Regions from separate parts of the Solibacillus sp. FSL K6-1126 genome, predicted to be linked through region 1. Evidence: riboswitches for the same ligand, from Rfam matches in the RefSeq annotation. Region 1 holds a riboswitch; the other holds the start of a gene.
What was found. Region 1 has a riboswitch for glycine ahead of gcvT (glycine cleavage system aminomethyltransferase GcvT). Riboswitches for the same ligand answer to the same signal wherever they lie in the genome.

Region 1 (8,174 bases):
TTGTTCTACATATTGTGTTTGCTGCTCCGTTAATTCATAAGGAATCAGTTCTATATCCAAAGCTATCTCAAACCCTTTAGAAAATGCATTCACACATTGCTCGATTGTAAATGGCGTATCGACAAACTGATTCATCGCAACGGCTTTCTCGGGTAATTTTTTCCGCATTTTTTCTTTAGCTTCGGCTGTAGCAAAATTAAACACTGAAAGTAGCAGCTCTTCGTTCAGGTCCAATAAAATGGCTCCATGCTGCAAAATTACGCCTTTTTGACGTGTTTGTGCACTGCCCGCTACTTTTTTCCCTTCAACTACTAGCTCATACCAGCTTGGTGCATCAAAACAAACCGCGCTTTTCGGTTTCTTTAAATCATCCAGTTGTTCTTTCGTCTCCGGCACACTAAAATAAGCGTCCAACCCTAATAGGCGGAACCCTTGTAAAATTCCTTCGCTAATGACACGGTACGCCTCTGTAACAGTCTCAGGCATATTCGGGTAGCTCTCTGTCACAATCACTGAATATGTAAGCTCCTGGTCATGTAAAACAGCACGTCCGCCTGTAGGACGACGAATGAAACCTAAATTTTGCTTTTTTACGGCTTCTAAATTAATATCTTTATGTACTTGCTGAAAATAACCGATTGATAATGTTGCAGGATTCCACTCGTAAAAACGAATAACCGGCGGGATTTCCCCTTGGCTATGCCAATCTAGTAACGCTTCATCTAATGCCATGTTATAGGCTGGGCTGCATGGCCCCGAATTTATAAAATACCATTGTTTTTTCACAATTTCTCGCCTCCACCAATTCATTTTAACAAACTCGCTCGACTAACTCTAGTTCATCTCTTATAATAGTAAGTACAGAAAGAAAGGGGCAATATCGCAGTGACAATTTTATATACGATACTAATAATTTTAGTAGTCATCGTTGCTTACGTAGTAATCAACTCTATGCGCTTAAAAAAATCCGTTACAAATTTAACACAGGAGCAATTTATCGAAGGCTACCGTAAAGCCCAATTAATCGATTTACGCGAACCTAAAGAATTTGAAGCAGGACATATTTTAGGTGCACGAAACATTCCGATGACGCAGCTTAATACACGTCATAAAGAAATCCGACCAGACCTGCCTGTATACCTTTACTGCCAAAACTCTGGCCGTAGTGCACGAGCAGCGCTGACATTAAAGAAAAAAGGCTATAGCCAACTGTATCAGTTACAAGGCGGATTCAAAACTTGGACAGGTAAAGTTAAATCGAAAAACTAATCTTAAAAGTTCTCTACAGTGTAGAGGGCTTTTTAATTTTCACTCACCGGCAGTATCGTTCATAATTATCTGTTTTTCAGTAGTTTCTTCTATTATATACTGACACGTTAGAAGTCTAACCTTATTCAAAGAAAAAAGGTCAGAAAACAGCTCTGACCTTTTTTGTCACAATTTATGAAATTGTGACTTCTTCTTTTTTAGTATAACGTAACACCGGTGTACGGGCAGCACGTGTTTCGTCTAAACGGCTGATTACTGTAGTATGCGGTGCTTCTTGAACGATCGATGGGTTATCGATTGTTTCTTGAGCAATTTGAATCATTGCATCACAGAATGCATCCAATGTTTCTTTCGATTCTGTTTCTGTTGGTTCGATCATAATCCCCTCTTCCACGTTTAACGGGAAGTAAACTGTTGGTGGATGGTAGCCAAAGTCAAGAAGGCGTTTTGCGATATCCAATGTACGAACACCTAATTTTTTCTGACGACGGCCTGATAACACGAATTCGTGCTTACAGTGACGGTCATACGGTAAATCAAAGTGCTCTTCCAAGCGGCGCATCATATAGTTTGCATTTAATACAGCATATTCTGTTACAGCCTTTAAGCCATCTGGACCCATTGAACGGATATACGTATATGCACGGACATTAATGCCGAAGTTTCCGTAGTATGGTTTCACACGACCGATTGATTGTGGACGGTTATAGTCGAAGTGGAACGTGCCATCCTCTTTTTTCACTAGCACCGGCTTCGGCAGGAATGGAATTAAATCCGCTTTTACTCCTACAGGACCTGAACCCGGACCACCGCCACCGTGTGGACCTGTAAATGTTTTGTGTAAGTTTAGGTGAACACAGTCAAAGCCCATATCGCCAGGACGTGCTTTGCTCATAACAGCGTTTAAGTTCGCGCCGTCATAGTAAACTTTACCGCCGACACCGTGCACGATTTCAGCCATCTCTAATATGTTTTCTTCAAATAAACCTAAAGTGTTCGGGTTTGTCAGCATTAATGCTGCTGTATCCGGACCGACAACACGGCGTAAATCTTCAAGATCCACTAAGCCGTCATCACCTGATTTAATTGTGATTGTTTCAAAGCCTGCAACTGTAGCAGAAGCCGGGTTTGTACCGTGCGCCGAATCCGGTACGATTACTTTGTTACGGTGACCTTCACCATTTGCCTCATGGAATGCACGGATCATCATTAATGCTGTCCATTCACCATGGGCGCCTGCTGCTGGCTGTAATGTTACTTCATCCATACCTGTAATTTCCTGAAGGGATGTTTGAAGATCATATAATAATTCCATTGCACCTTGTACTGTTGACTCATCCTGTAATGGGTGAACATTGGCAAAACCAGCGTAGCGTGCAACAGTTTCATTGATTTTCGGATTGTATTTCATCGTACATGAACCAAGCGGGTAGAACCCTGAGTCTACACCATGGTTACGGCGTGAAAGTGCTGTATAGTGACGCATAATATCTAATTCTGCAACTTCCGGCAGTTCAGCCGCTTCTTGACGTACTAACTCTTTTGGAAGCAGTTCTTCAAGATCAAAATCAGGAACATCCAATGGCTCTAAGTTGTAGCCGACACGACCTGGTTTTGTAATTTCGAAAATGAGTGATTGGTTTTCGTTATGCATTGTAAGCCCCCATTTCTGCAACTAATTGCTCGATTTCTTCTTTTGTACGGATTTCCGTAACAGCAATGAGTGCATGATTTTCTAATTCAGGATAAACACGACCTAAGTCAAAACCGCCGATAATGCCTTTTTCGATTAATGCTTTGTTTAGCTCTGTCACATTATGATTTGTCTTAACGACGATTTCGTTGAAGTGTGCCCCTTGATAAACAACTTCAAAACCAGCTGCTTCAAAGGCATTTTTAGCAAAGCGTGTCTTCACGATATTTTGTTTCGCCATTTCCTGCATACCTTGTTTTCCAAGAGCTGTCATTGCTACTGAAGAAGCAAGTGCAAGTAATGCCTGGTTAGAACAAATATTAGATGTCGCTTTGTCGCGACGGATGTGCTGCTCACGCGCTTGTAATGTTAATACATAACCACGGCGACCCTCTTGGTCTACTGTTTCCCCAACAAGACGGCCAGGTACTTTACGCATTAATTTATTCGTTACCGCGAAATAGCCACAGTGTGGACCACCGAATGCTTCAGCAATTCCGAATACTTGTGCATCCCCAACTGTAATATCGGCACCTAATTTTCCTGGAGGTGTTAATACTCCAAGAGCTAACGGGTTAGCAGATACGATAAACAATCCTTTTGCATCGTGTGTAATGTCTGCAAGTGGCTGTAAGTTTTCAATTTGACCAAAGAAGTTTGGATATTGAACAATAACACCGGCTGTTTGATCATCGATTAAGCCTTTTAATGCTTCGATGTCTGTCACACCGTCTTTTGCAGGAATAGTAACAACTTCAATTGATTGTCCTGTTGCATACATTTTCACAACATCGTGATATTCTGGATGGACAGTTCCTGAAACGAGTAATTTACCGCGACGTGTATGGCCTGCAGCAAGCATACCTGCTTCTGCCAATGCCGTACCGCCATCGTACATAGAAGAGTTTGCAATATCCATACCTGTCAGTTCCGCAATCATCGTTTGGAATTCAAAAATAGCTTGAAGTTCGCCTTGAGAAATTTCCGGCTGATAAGGTGTGTAGGCTGTATAAAACTCTGAACGTGAAATAACGTGATCGACAATTACCGGTTTATAGTGATTGTAGACTCCTGCACCTAAAAATGAGACATTACTTGCTGTATCTTTATTTTTTGAAGCAAGTTGTGCCAGTTCTTTCATTAAAGCGGCTTCAGACTTTGCAGGTTTAATATTGTAGCTTCCTTGGAAGCGAACTTTTTCAGGAATATCCTCGAAAAGTTCATCAATTGTCGCAACCCCGATACGGTCTAACATTTCTTGTTTATCTTGTTCCGTCATTGGTAAATAACGATGTTTCATTGTTAACCCTCTTTTCAAAAGTTTTATCCCGCAATTAACGGGTAGATTGAAGTTTCACTTTATTTTGCACGCTTGTAAAATGGTGTTTCTACTACAACTGCTTTTGCTCTATTTTTTCGTACTTCGATTTCTAATTCAGTTCCAACTTCCGTGAATTTTGCGTCAATTAAAGCTAAACCGATATTGCGCTTTGTCATTGGTGACTGAGTTCCTGTAGTTACAAAACCAATCTCTTCACCATCTTTAAATACTTTATAGCCATGGCGGGGAATACCTTTATCAATCATTTCGATACCTACAGATTTACGTGTTAGGCCATGTTCTTTTTGGTCAATTAATGCTTGCTGACCGATAAACTGCGGATCTTTCGCCAATTTCACGGCAAAGCCAATCCCTGCTTCAAGTGGTGAAATTTCTTTTGAAATCTCTTGGCCATATAATGGCAGGCAAGCTTCAAAGCGAAGTGTATCACGAGCGCCTAAACCGGCTGCTACTACACCTTGGTCTTTTCCTGCTTCCAAAATTTTGTTCCACAAGTCAACAATCGCTGCTGGAGCACCATAAATTTCAAATCCGTCTTCTCCCGTATAACCTGAGCGCGAGACAAGAACCGAATGTCCGCCTACTTCTACATTGTCCTGGAATTTAAAATATTTGATTGCCGTTAAGTCTGTTGCTGTTAATGTTTGCAGAACTTCCTGAGATAAAGGTCCTTGCAAAGCGATTTGAGCGTAGTCATCTGACAAATTTGCCACTTTGACATCCCCTTCGACATGCTGCTGTAACCACTTGAAGTCCTTTTCAATATTCGCTGCATTGACACATAGTAAATAGCGATTATCTTCCAAACGGTATGTCAGTAAATCGTCAACAACACCGCCATCTTCATAGCAAAGTGCACTATATTGCGCGCCGCCAATTGCAATTTTCGAAATATCATTGGAAAGCATCTTTTGTAAATAAACAAGTGCATCCGGACCTTCGACGATGATTTCCCCCATATGAGAAACATCAAAAAGTCCTGCACGATTACGTACCGCATCATGTTCATCTTTGATCGAAGAAAATTGTACAGGCAACTCCCAGCCGCCAAAATCAACTGTTTTCCCACCATACTTTGCATATTCATCAAAAAGTGGTGTGCGCTTTAGCTTTAATTCATTTGTCATGTTCATTTCCTCCTTTAATTATGTATGTTCGTTTTGCAATGCAAAGGGGAAAGCAACATTACACCTATCAAAAGTGTAAATCTATCTTTTTATTAGAATCATCAGAATATTAAAAGCCGATTTCTCCACAAAAAAAGACAGACGAATCCCCTTTAGCGAGATTCTCTGTCCTGGCACCTGAAAGTTACACCTGAATTTGATCCTCTATCACAATTTAGGCTTTCCCCTTTGGTGGCTGTTTGTAACAATAGCTATTACAGCACTCTCCAGAGTTGCGTCCAATACGAGTCTTTTTGCCTGAGAGATTCATAGCTTAGCTATTTGCTCCTTCGGCGACGTGACATCACGTTCTCTCCCCGTATCATCATCCGCGTTAGATTATTTACTTCATGTTATTGCTCTTCTTAGCAATATCCTAACATTGAATATAATGCAAACGCAATCTTTTTTTATTTTTATTCAAAATACGAACATTAAGTTTAATTATCGTAAAATCATTCGCCTTTAAGACGTTTTACTTGAAACCCGATGTACTCGACAATTTGTCTTAATGTTCTTCCGGCTGTGAGTACTTGTATATGGCCAGCTAGTCGATAACTCCTTCTGCGTTGGTGATACAGATTTTCCAATTCTTGTTCCGATGACGATTGAACAATAGGACGGTTTTTATCATTCCGAATCCGCATATAAATATCTTCAAATTTAGCATCAAGAAAAAATACGAGCCCTGTCTGGCGCATAATTCTCCTGTTTTCTTCATTGACGGCTACCCCACCGCCTGTAGCGATAATGCATGCTTCATCACGAAAATTCTTTAAAAATTCCGTCTCGATTTTTCGGAAGTGTGCTTCGCCGTATTTCTCAAAAATTTCAGGAATTGTCATACCCTGCTGACGTACAATTTCGTGATCCATATCGTAATACGGCATTTTCAAGAAAAAACTTAAACGTCTACCAATCGCACTTTTTCCGCAACCCATAAATCCTACTAAATAAATTTTACGCATGCTGTTCACCTTCTTCTAATTACGGACTACTTTATCAATTACACCTCTACCTATTCTTTCGTTTCCATTTTGCGTTTTAACACAAATATTTTTGTATCAAACAAAACCGCATGATGTGACATTTTTTCGACTTTGCAAAAAGAAGTCGAACTTTAAGGTAAATTTAGTATATTTATCGTAGCACGAACGTAAATAGATTCCAATGAATTATATACTTTTATTTGCGCAAAATATGCATTTGTATAGAAAACAGCAGCACCAGAAACGATGAACAATAAAAATACAGCCATTAAAAATAATGCACCCTTCTCATTCTGGAGGCAATGGCAATACGAGATCTCTTTCTCGCTTTGTTCCATTTTTCATCACTACCCTCATATTCACTTCATTTTCAACAATCGTCAGTTCCCATTCCTTAACAAAAGGCAGCATAATCTCATTTCCCCCTTTATTCGACCTTTTACGCAAATGCTCTTCTGACTTATCAAAGACAAACAACCGCTCCTCGGGATCATTTAACATTTCCAGTTGCAGCATATTAGAATTGAGTACCCTACCAGATGCGGAATTCATATTGTATTGGTGAAGATCATAAACGAACAATTCCCAGTTCACCTCATCTTTCATCTTCTCAAGCTGTTGAAGATCCCGAACCCATATGAGGATCAGCAGGCTAATTGCGGTAAAAAGCACAAACACGGTTAACTGAAACAAGCTTTCCAGTAGTGTAAACCCCCGCTCACTTAATGTTTGCTTGAAATTCATACACAAAGTTCCTCATCTTTTTCATTGTTGTCATAACGGACGCATACTCGGTGTCCGTCGTAATTCCATTGAAACTGCATGCCATCAATTTGTTGTGTACCGGCTGATTGACCATACCTTTTATACTTCATCGCTCCTATATAAGCCACTTCCGCTGCATGGGCTTGTATTTTTTGTATGGCAATTTGCTGTTTCATATTAAACGTGAGCGGTATCATTGTCGACGAGAGGAATAATAAAATGACGACTGCTAATAGTGTTTCTACAAGAGTTAGTCCTTCCTGGTTCATGAAAAACCTCCTTTTCCAAAATTCTGGCTTTCCCGATATTAATAGAATATTGATAGCTTTTATTCTCAAAATGATATGTCAGTCGTCCAAACGCCTGGACATTTCCTCTTGTATTAAATATCAGCCGGTTATTCGGAGTAGTTAAATACATATCTAGTGGCCGCGCTATTCTTTGATCGAAAACAATAGTAGAAGTATTGCGCTCTCTTACTTGAATCCGGTGACAATTAATAATTTCAAAGCTATGGTAGGTTCCGGTCTCAATGGATAGTAATTGTGTCATGCGTATTAACATCTCGTTTTGGCTCATCACTTGTTTTTCTGTATAATCCATTAACGGCTTTTGTGAAAAATACAGAATCGCTGAATTGACGACTAAAAAAATAAAGAGAACGATAAGCATTTCCAGTAGTGTAAAACCTTTTTCATCTGTTAACTGTGATTTAACTTTCTGCATCATGGTTACGTTTCGCTGTTCGCCGGTCCAACGACTTTTCCGTCCACAATTTTAATTTCAGTATTATCCGGACATCTTAAATCTTCTTCCACAATATAATCCTCTTCAATTAGATCTGTGACCGAAGACGGATATTCATTATGATTCAGTTTATATGCCTCTACCTGTCCTTGAAGCATCAAAATATAAGCATCACACCCTTTTTCATCAATTGATGCAAAGTG
Region 2 (8,174 bases), 880 kb from region 1:
GGAAAAAAGATCGGATCACGCAGCTATTCGTAGCGATTACGGCGTTCGGCCATCTTTCTTTTCACGAATTTGAACAGTTATCCCTTAAAGAAGCGGAAAATCAATTTGCGCAATATTTATCGAATGCCCACCCGTTTGAGCTGGCTAACTACCATTATCATATCGCTTTTGCGAATCACCGAAGCTACAAGTTGCACAAAGCGCTTGAACATATTGAACTGGCACAGCAATTTTTTATCCACCAGTATAAACCGTTGTTTCAGTTGAAACTTTACTCAATGAAAGGTGTAATTTTTAATGATTTGCACCGATTCCGTGAAGCTATTCAGGAGTTTGAAGCAGGACTTGAATTACTGTCAAATGTCCAAACCATCCAAACACCGGTGCAATGGAGCTCACTGCATAACAACATAGCCTACTGTTTTGAATGCCAGGAAAATTTCCCGGAAGCGTCCAAACATTATGAACTGGCGAATCAATACGACGAAGACTTGCATTCGGCGATCAACTGGATGCGTACGTGCTTTGTACAAAAGGATTTCGATCAGCTGGAAATACTCTTTAATCGCTATGAAGAAATTCGGTTTACTGTCCCTCATCATATTTATCAGCGGAGGTTATTGCAGTATGCGGTTGATACAGCACATACGATCCGCGGATTGAAATTACTGGAGGATGAAGCTTTTACCCATTTCGATGAACAGCAGTATTATTCGCTAATTCTGTTCTATGCTCCATTATGGGGACAGTTTTATGAGCAGCTCCACGCCTATAAACAGGCAAGTCATTGCTACAGGCAGGCATTGGAAGCGAGTGAAAAAGTTCGTCAACGAATGAGCAGCTAAGGGGTGATGAGATGAAGTTACGTAAAGAATATTTCTATTTATGGTTTGGGTTTGGCGCATCAAAATTGGGCAGCTGGATTTACTTGATCGCTCTCAATTTAACGGTTTGGCATTTGACCGAATCCCCGACTGCGGTTGCGGGTATCTATATCATTGGCCCGATTGCCCGCATTATGTGCAGTTTTTTTGCAGGCTCGATCGTAGACAGAGCCAATAAAAGAACCATCTTAATTATTTGTGATGTTTTCCGCGCAGGTCTTGTGTGTTTGATGCCGCTGCTTTCGGAAATCTGGCTTATATACAGTTTTATCTTTTTGGCAAATGTCGCCGTCTGTTTTGCCAATCCGAGCAGCACATTTATGATTACAAAACTTGTATTGCCAAATGATCGTCTTCGGTTTAATGCGATCAACAGCATGTTAGGCTCGGGAAGCTTTATGATTGGACCTGCTTTAAGCGGTGCCATTATCGCCATAAGCAGTACTGCTGCGGCAATGTGGGTGAATGGTGTCATGCTGCTGTTCAGTGCGTTCATGATGTTTTTATTGCCGAATGTTGAGCAGAAATCGGCAGGTACCGCTACTGTACTGACACCCGCTGTCATCCGTGAAGATTTTTCAATCGTCTGGACTTTCATTTCGCAACGAAAAGCGGTACTGCAGTTCTTTATTTTATATTCAACAGCTTTAATGATCTGCTATTCGCTTGATTCTCAGGAAATGTCGTTTTTGAAGGATTTTCATCAAGTAACGGATTCAGTTTACGGAATCATTGTAGGTATCACGGGAATCGGGGCCATTGTCGGCGGCTATTTGGCAGCCCGATTCGTCAATAGTCTGTCACTCGTCTCATACATTGGCATCGGGTTTACATGTACGTTACTATCCTATTTCACATTTTATTTCTCGCCTAATTTGACGATTGCGGTCGCTGCTTTCATATTGCTCGGACTGTTTATGGCATTTAGCAATGCGGGCTACGCGACCTTTTACCAGCAGACTATTCCGACCGAATTGATGGGACGGTTCGGCAGTTCGCTTGGCCTGATAGAAAGCGTAATGCAAATTACCTTAACCTTGATCATTGGATATTTGGCGGAAATCTATACAATTCAGCTGACAACTAGCCTCTTTGCCTTTATCGGCGCTGTCATCGCATGTATCGTCTATTTCCACCTGTTATACAATAAATCACTTTTTGTAAAGGAGGAGCTAACATGATTACGTATGAAACAATTTGCTACTGCTGCAAAAAACCATTTTTATTAATAGAAGGAACGGTAAAATACCGGAATTACAAACGGAATATGCAGGGGAAATTTTCCTGTGATTCATGTGACAATAAAATCTTCTCAGAAGCAAGAAGCCAATTTTTGCGGAAAATAAACTAATAGAAAAAACCGGGCTTCCACGATGGAAACCCGGTTTACTGTTTATTTTTTTCGAACCTTATAAAGAACAAACAGCAGTATAAACCATAACGGTGTTAACAGCAGTGATGTTCTCGTTGATTCGGAAATACCCATAATGACTAGTAAAAATAAGAAGAATGCCAATACTAAATAGTTGATGAAGGGTGTTAATGGCGCTTTGAAAACTGAAGTTTTATGTAATTCCGGATGACGCTTTTTGTATATGATATGCGAAATCAGAATAATGCTCCAAACCCAAATAAAACAAATCGCACTAATTGTTGTCACGATACTGAATGCATCGTCCGGCATGAAGTAGCTAAGCAATGCCCCAATCGAAACTACGACTGCAGAAAATATCAGACCATTTTGCGGCACTGCATTTTTGTTTAATTTACCGTATGCTTTTGGTGCTTGTTTATTATTACTTAAACTGTACAGCATACGGCTCGTTGAGAACATCCCGCTATTTCCTGCAGAAGCAGCTGATGTCAGCACAACAAAGTTAATTAAACCTGCTGCAATCGGAATACCTACCAATGCGAAAACCTGAACGAATGGTGAACTTGCAGCGCTTAATGTATCCCAAGGATTGATTGTTAAAATGACGAATAATGCCCCTACATAAAACAGCAGAATACGTACGGGAATTTTATTGATGGCAGATGGGATATTCTTTTTCGGGTTTGCCGTTTCAGCAGCAGCTACCCCTACTAATTCAACCCCAACGAATGCAAAGACAACCATCTGGAACGCCATTAAAAATCCAAATGCCCCATTCGGGAATAACCCTCCGTGCTCCCATAGGTTCGATACGGCAACTTTTCCTGTATCTGTTTCAAAACCAATGATCAACAATATAATTCCAATTGCAATCAATGCAACAATTGTGATGATTTTTATCAACGCAAACCAAAACTCCAGCTCTCCGAACAGTTTGACCGTCAATAAATTCAAAATTAGTAAAACTACTAAACATGCGATAGCCGGTACCCATTGCGGTATATCGAACCAGTATTGCGTGTACATGCCGACAGCGATTATATCCGCCATTGCCGTCATAACCCAGCAGAACCAGTATGTCCAGCCGGTAATATAGCCTGCCCAATCCCCTAAGTATTCAGTGGCGAACTCGGTAAACGATGCATAGCCGCCTTTTGATAAAAGCATTTCGCCAAGTGCACGCATGACGAAAAATAGTGCGATACCAACGATTAAATATGCAAAGATAATAGAAGGTCCTGCAAGTGAGATCGCTTTACCTGACCCTAAAAACAACCCCGTTCCGATTGTTCCTCCAATCGCTATTAACTGAACGTGTCGATTTTTCAGATCGCGCTTTAATTCTTGTTGTTCCAAAACGATTCCTCCAAAGGATAAGTATTTTGTCTGTTTACACAGCGCAAAATAATAAGTACTTCATCGCGGTCCATCAAGTAATTTTTTCTGGAAAATTAAAACAGGGACTGATTATGTGCCAGTCCCTGTGTCTAAGAATAATCGATCTCGCCTCTGCGAAATCGCGTCCAGATTCCAAAAAAATCTGTGACATCTATCGAGGGCTTTTCTTTTTCAAACAGTGGATGCTACATACACCAATTTTTAAGGAAAAGCGTCTCTCATTACTCTTCTGTCCTTTTGCCTGAGATTATGAACCCTTCGGCGACGCGGTATACGCGCTCTCTCCAGAAACTGCTCCCGCCAGTAGTTTTATCCACGACGATCAACGCTTGATATGTATGCAATTAGTTGCCTATAGGTCATCTGGCATCTTCCAGTTTCCTATAGCTCGCGTTCAATACTATTATTGTACGATAATCATACTATCAATTTTCTGCCCGCCTTACAATGGATAATAGTAGTCAGTTATTATGTAAATAGCAATTTAACCTTATTCCCAACATAATGTTTTCATCTTGCAGAAGATTCATGACTAAAAAAATATTACACCGAAAATTCAATATTTTCAGTGTAATATTTCATATAGAGGAATTGGTAGCCCCTCGTAATTCTGTTTTCGTTTACTGCAGTTTTTCCTGTACTGTTGAATCTTCTTCGTATGTTGTTCGATTGATATCGATCAGCTTACCTTTTGTTGTGTTTGTCTTTTTCATTTTGACAACATACGTATTGTCTATAGCAATTTCTGTGCAGGCGATGTCTTTCTCGCGAATATTTTCAGGGTAATTTAAAGTAATAACTAATGTATCCCCGTCTTTTTCGATTTTTTCAATTTCTCTTCCACAGCCATCTGAATACCCTGTGACAAACAGCACTTCTTCTGTTTCAAAATCGATGGGCGGAATCGATTCAAAACCAAAAATATCGGCCCACGTCGTATAAAGCTTTTCATCCTGCACGATTGAAATACTCGTACCAACTTCAGGGGGAATCGAATCTAATTGAAACAGTAATTCATATTCAACTTGATTTTCTTCCTGAACAGGGTCGGTCGAATTGGATGAGGTTTCTTGATCTTTCGTATTACATGCTGCAAGTAGAAAAATCAGTCCCATGACAAGCATGCAACTAAAACATTTTTTCAATGTCCATCACCTCGTTTCTTACATAATTAGTCGGATGAAAAATAAAAAAGTTTCGATTTCCCCACATTTTATCTGTTACTATTGGTTAATTTAAACTTACAAGATTATGTTAAATAAACTAATAATTCAGCAAGTAAGCTTTTATCATAAAATGGCGTATAATGTAGTTGTTTATCCAACTATTACACCATTCTCTTGGAGGGTTTGTACAAATGAGTACACGTATTGAAAAAGACTTTTTAGGCACATTAGAAATCCCAAAGGACGTTTATTACGGCGTTCAAACAACTCGTGCATTAGAAAATTTCCCGATTACTAAAATGACAATGCACCCTGAATTAATTCGTGCATTTGCCATCGTAAAGAAAAGTTCGGCACTTGCAAATGCCGCTATCGGTAAATTGGACCCGGTAATTGCCAATGCAATTGCACAAGCATCCGATGACATTATTTCAGGACTATTACATGACCAGTTTGTTGTAGATCCAATTCAGGGCGGAGCAGGCACTTCAATGAACATGAATGCCAATGAAGTAATTGCTAACCGTGCACTGGAAATTTTAGGGGAAGAAAAAGGTACTTATTCAATCATTAGTCCTAACAGCCATGTCAATATGGCGCAGTCAACAAATGATGCATTCCCATCGGCTATCCATATCGCAACAGTTTCTACATTAGATAATCTAATTATTGCAATGGAAATGATGCGTGATAGCTTTATCAAAAAATCAGTAGAATTCGATTCAATCGTTAAAATGGGACGTACGCATTTACAAGATGCTGTACCCGTTCGTTTAGGTCAAGAATTTGGTGCCTACGCTGCCGTTGTTTCTCGTGATATTGCTCGAATCAAAAAAGCGCAGCAGACAATGCTGCAAATCAATATTGGCGCAACTGCAATCGGTACAGGCTTAAATGCAGATCCAGAATATATGAAATTAGCTGTGGAAAACATTGCGGTTTACAGTGGCTTCCCGTTCATTAAAGTAGACAATTTAATCGACGGTACACAAAATACCGATACGTATGCAGAAGTATCATCAATGCTAAAAATCGCTATGATGAATATGTCGAAAATCTGTAATGACCTACGCTTAATGGCATCAGGTCCAAAAGCCGGATTTGCAGAAATTCGCTTACCGGAACGCCAGCCAGGTTCTTCTATTATGCCAGGTAAAGTAAACCCGGTTATGCCGGAAGTAATTAACCAAATTGCTTTCCAAGTGATCGGTAACGACGTGACAATCTCACTTGCATCAGAAGCAGGTCAATTTGAGCTTAACGTAATGGAACCAGTTCTAGTATTTAATCTGCTTCAGTCGATTGAAATTATGACGAACGGTTTCACAGTATTTACAAAATACTGCCTGGATCATATCGAAGCGAATGAAGCGCGTCTGCATGATTTTGTTGAGCGTTCAATCGGTGTTATTACTGCACTGGCTCCACATTTAGGGTATGAGCGTTCAAGTCAAATTGCGCGTGAAGCATTGCATAGCGGCAAATCTGTACGCGAACTTTGCTTAATGTACAATTATTTCACACTTGAGCAGCTTGATATTATCTTAAATCCATTCGAATTAACGCAACCCGGTATTGCTGGTGAACGTGCATTTGAAAAACAATAATAAAAGCTAAAACGAAAGCTCCGCCGGGATATTTTCCCTGCGGAGCTTTTTCATTAAATATAGAGCACTTCTTTTGCGAGTGAAATTGCACGCTTGCTAACTTCCAATTTATCGCCGTCCGCATTTAGCTTCACGACTCCATTTGGCTCATCAAAAATGGATTTCAGCTGTGTTTTCGGTTTGACACCGACCATCATCGGCCCTTTTTCGGGCTCACCTGTACGCAGTTTTTCCTGCTCTCGTGTGACACCTTGTTCTTCCCCGATTTTCGGGAAAGCTGTTGTTTGTTGCTGTAAATTTCGGGGACGTGTCTGGTTATTTAAACTTGAACTCCCTGTGCCAACAGAACGTATCATGAATGATCCCCCTTCAATTATCTTTTCTTACTCTTTCGTATATCAATATCCGCGTAGATTTCAACTTCCAGTAGTGCCTGATTCGCGAGCTGATCTGCTTCACCGTTTAGTTTGCGGTCAATATGTTGATATTCCGGACGAATGCCAAGCTTCTGAAGCTTCGCATCGATTTTATCTGCCCACGTTGACAGAACACTATCCGTTACGCCCCATTCGCCGTTCATTTCATTAATGACGACTTGCGAATCACCGTAAATCTTTATTTTTTGGTGATGCACGCCCATCTCCTCAAGCTGCTCTACAGCAAGATTCAGTGCCGCATATTCCGCTTCATTGTTTGATGTTAAATACTCCGCCAGCTGATTCGTCCGCAAGCGATAGTTTTTTCCGTTCTGTTTATAATAGACGACTATCCCTAAACCGGCCAGCTTTTCTTCTCTATTAAAACCGCCATCAAAATAGACTTCCACTTCGGTAGGTTCTGTTTCGAGAGATTTCAAATATTTTTTTAGCTCTTTTAAAGTCCATGTACTGTCATGTTCATCTGTCATCACAATATTTTTTGTACGGCCCGTGTTTTCCATATCCAGTACGAGCGTATAGGCATGCGCTGCAGGAATTGCCTCACTTCGCCATGTAATTTCCTGCTTAGCCTTTGTGATATATTGCCATTCAATCGTCAATTCCAATCGGCTCTCCCCTTCCATTTGTCGTCTGCTTCAAATCTTCTTTATAAAACCAGTTAATACACAATGTACTAACCATTATGCCAACTATAAACGGTGGTGATACAAAAAATAAAAAATACGCGCTGCCGACCGGTGCTTTCATAAAGTATCCGAATACGATTGGCTGCAGAATACAAAAAATAAAGCTTGTTAAGTAAAGTGCCCGTTTGCTGTAATTTTTACGCATGAAGTACAGCACATAATACCAGGGAATCACGACAAAAAAATAAATCGGCAAAACATAAATAATGATGGACATGGCCGTACCAAATGTGATCGATTCATTTATATAAGGCAATGAAAATGCAATAAAAACCATGACCGCCATGACATAAGGTAAAAAACCGGTTAAAATGATTTGCCAACTCTTCATCACATTCCCCCTATTTCCAATCATTATACCAAACACTATTTGCCTATACAAAATTTGCATTTACGGGTATAGTACAGGGGGTGATAAAATGAAGGTAAAATTTTATGAAAATAATGAAAAACGCGTACTAGGCATTACATTAAAAGATCCAGCATTAGCCGAGGACAACAATATGGCACTCCATGTTTGCAAAAACGAAGCTGATATTATCGAAAACCGCCAACAGCTTGCCTCACTGCTGCAAACCAAATTATCAGAGTTTGTATGCGCCAATCAAACACATAGTG

Region 2: linked by a shared signal. The riboswitch ahead of MHH44_RS08705 (amino acid permease) and the one ahead of gcvT (glycine cleavage system aminomethyltransferase GcvT) in region 1 are both predicted to bind glycine.

Annotation. Positions count from the first base shown of each region.
Region 1 is NZ_JBBOPD010000001.1:2,663,074-2,671,247, forward strand. Features, by position in the region: gene MHH44_RS13215 (lipoate--protein ligase family protein) at 1-732, opposite strand, end outside; gene MHH44_RS13220 (rhodanese-like domain-containing protein) at 886-1,269, shown strand; gene gcvPB (aminomethyl-transferring glycine dehydrogenase subunit GcvPB) at 1,442-2,923, opposite strand; gene gcvPA (aminomethyl-transferring glycine dehydrogenase subunit GcvPA) at 2,916-4,262, opposite strand; gene gcvT (glycine cleavage system aminomethyltransferase GcvT) at 4,322-5,431, opposite strand; glycine riboswitch at 5,595-5,703, opposite strand; glycine riboswitch at 5,707-5,799, opposite strand; gene MHH44_RS13240 (shikimate kinase) at 5,926-6,438, opposite strand; gene comGF (competence type IV pilus minor pilin ComGF) at 6,748-7,203, opposite strand; gene MHH44_RS13250 (type II secretion system protein) at 7,200-7,493, opposite strand; gene MHH44_RS21215 (prepilin-type N-terminal cleavage/methylation domain-containing protein) at 7,402-7,953, opposite strand; gene comGC (competence type IV pilus major pilin ComGC) at 7,956-8,174, opposite strand, start outside.
Region 2 is NZ_JBBOPD010000001.1:1,787,576-1,795,749, reverse strand. Features, by position in the region: gene MHH44_RS08715 (helix-turn-helix domain-containing protein) at 1-845, shown strand, start outside; gene MHH44_RS08710 (MFS transporter) at 857-2,065, shown strand; gene MHH44_RS08705 (amino acid permease) at 2,278-3,615, opposite strand; glycine riboswitch at 3,877-3,955, opposite strand; gene MHH44_RS08700 (dehydrogenase) at 4,278-4,802, opposite strand; gene aspA (aspartate ammonia-lyase) at 5,015-6,430, shown strand; gene MHH44_RS08690 (DNA primase) at 6,484-6,786, opposite strand; gene MHH44_RS08685 (DUF771 domain-containing protein) at 6,804-7,475, opposite strand; gene MHH44_RS08680 (ATPase) at 7,459-7,887, opposite strand; gene pgeF (peptidoglycan editing factor PgeF) at 7,976-8,174, shown strand, end outside.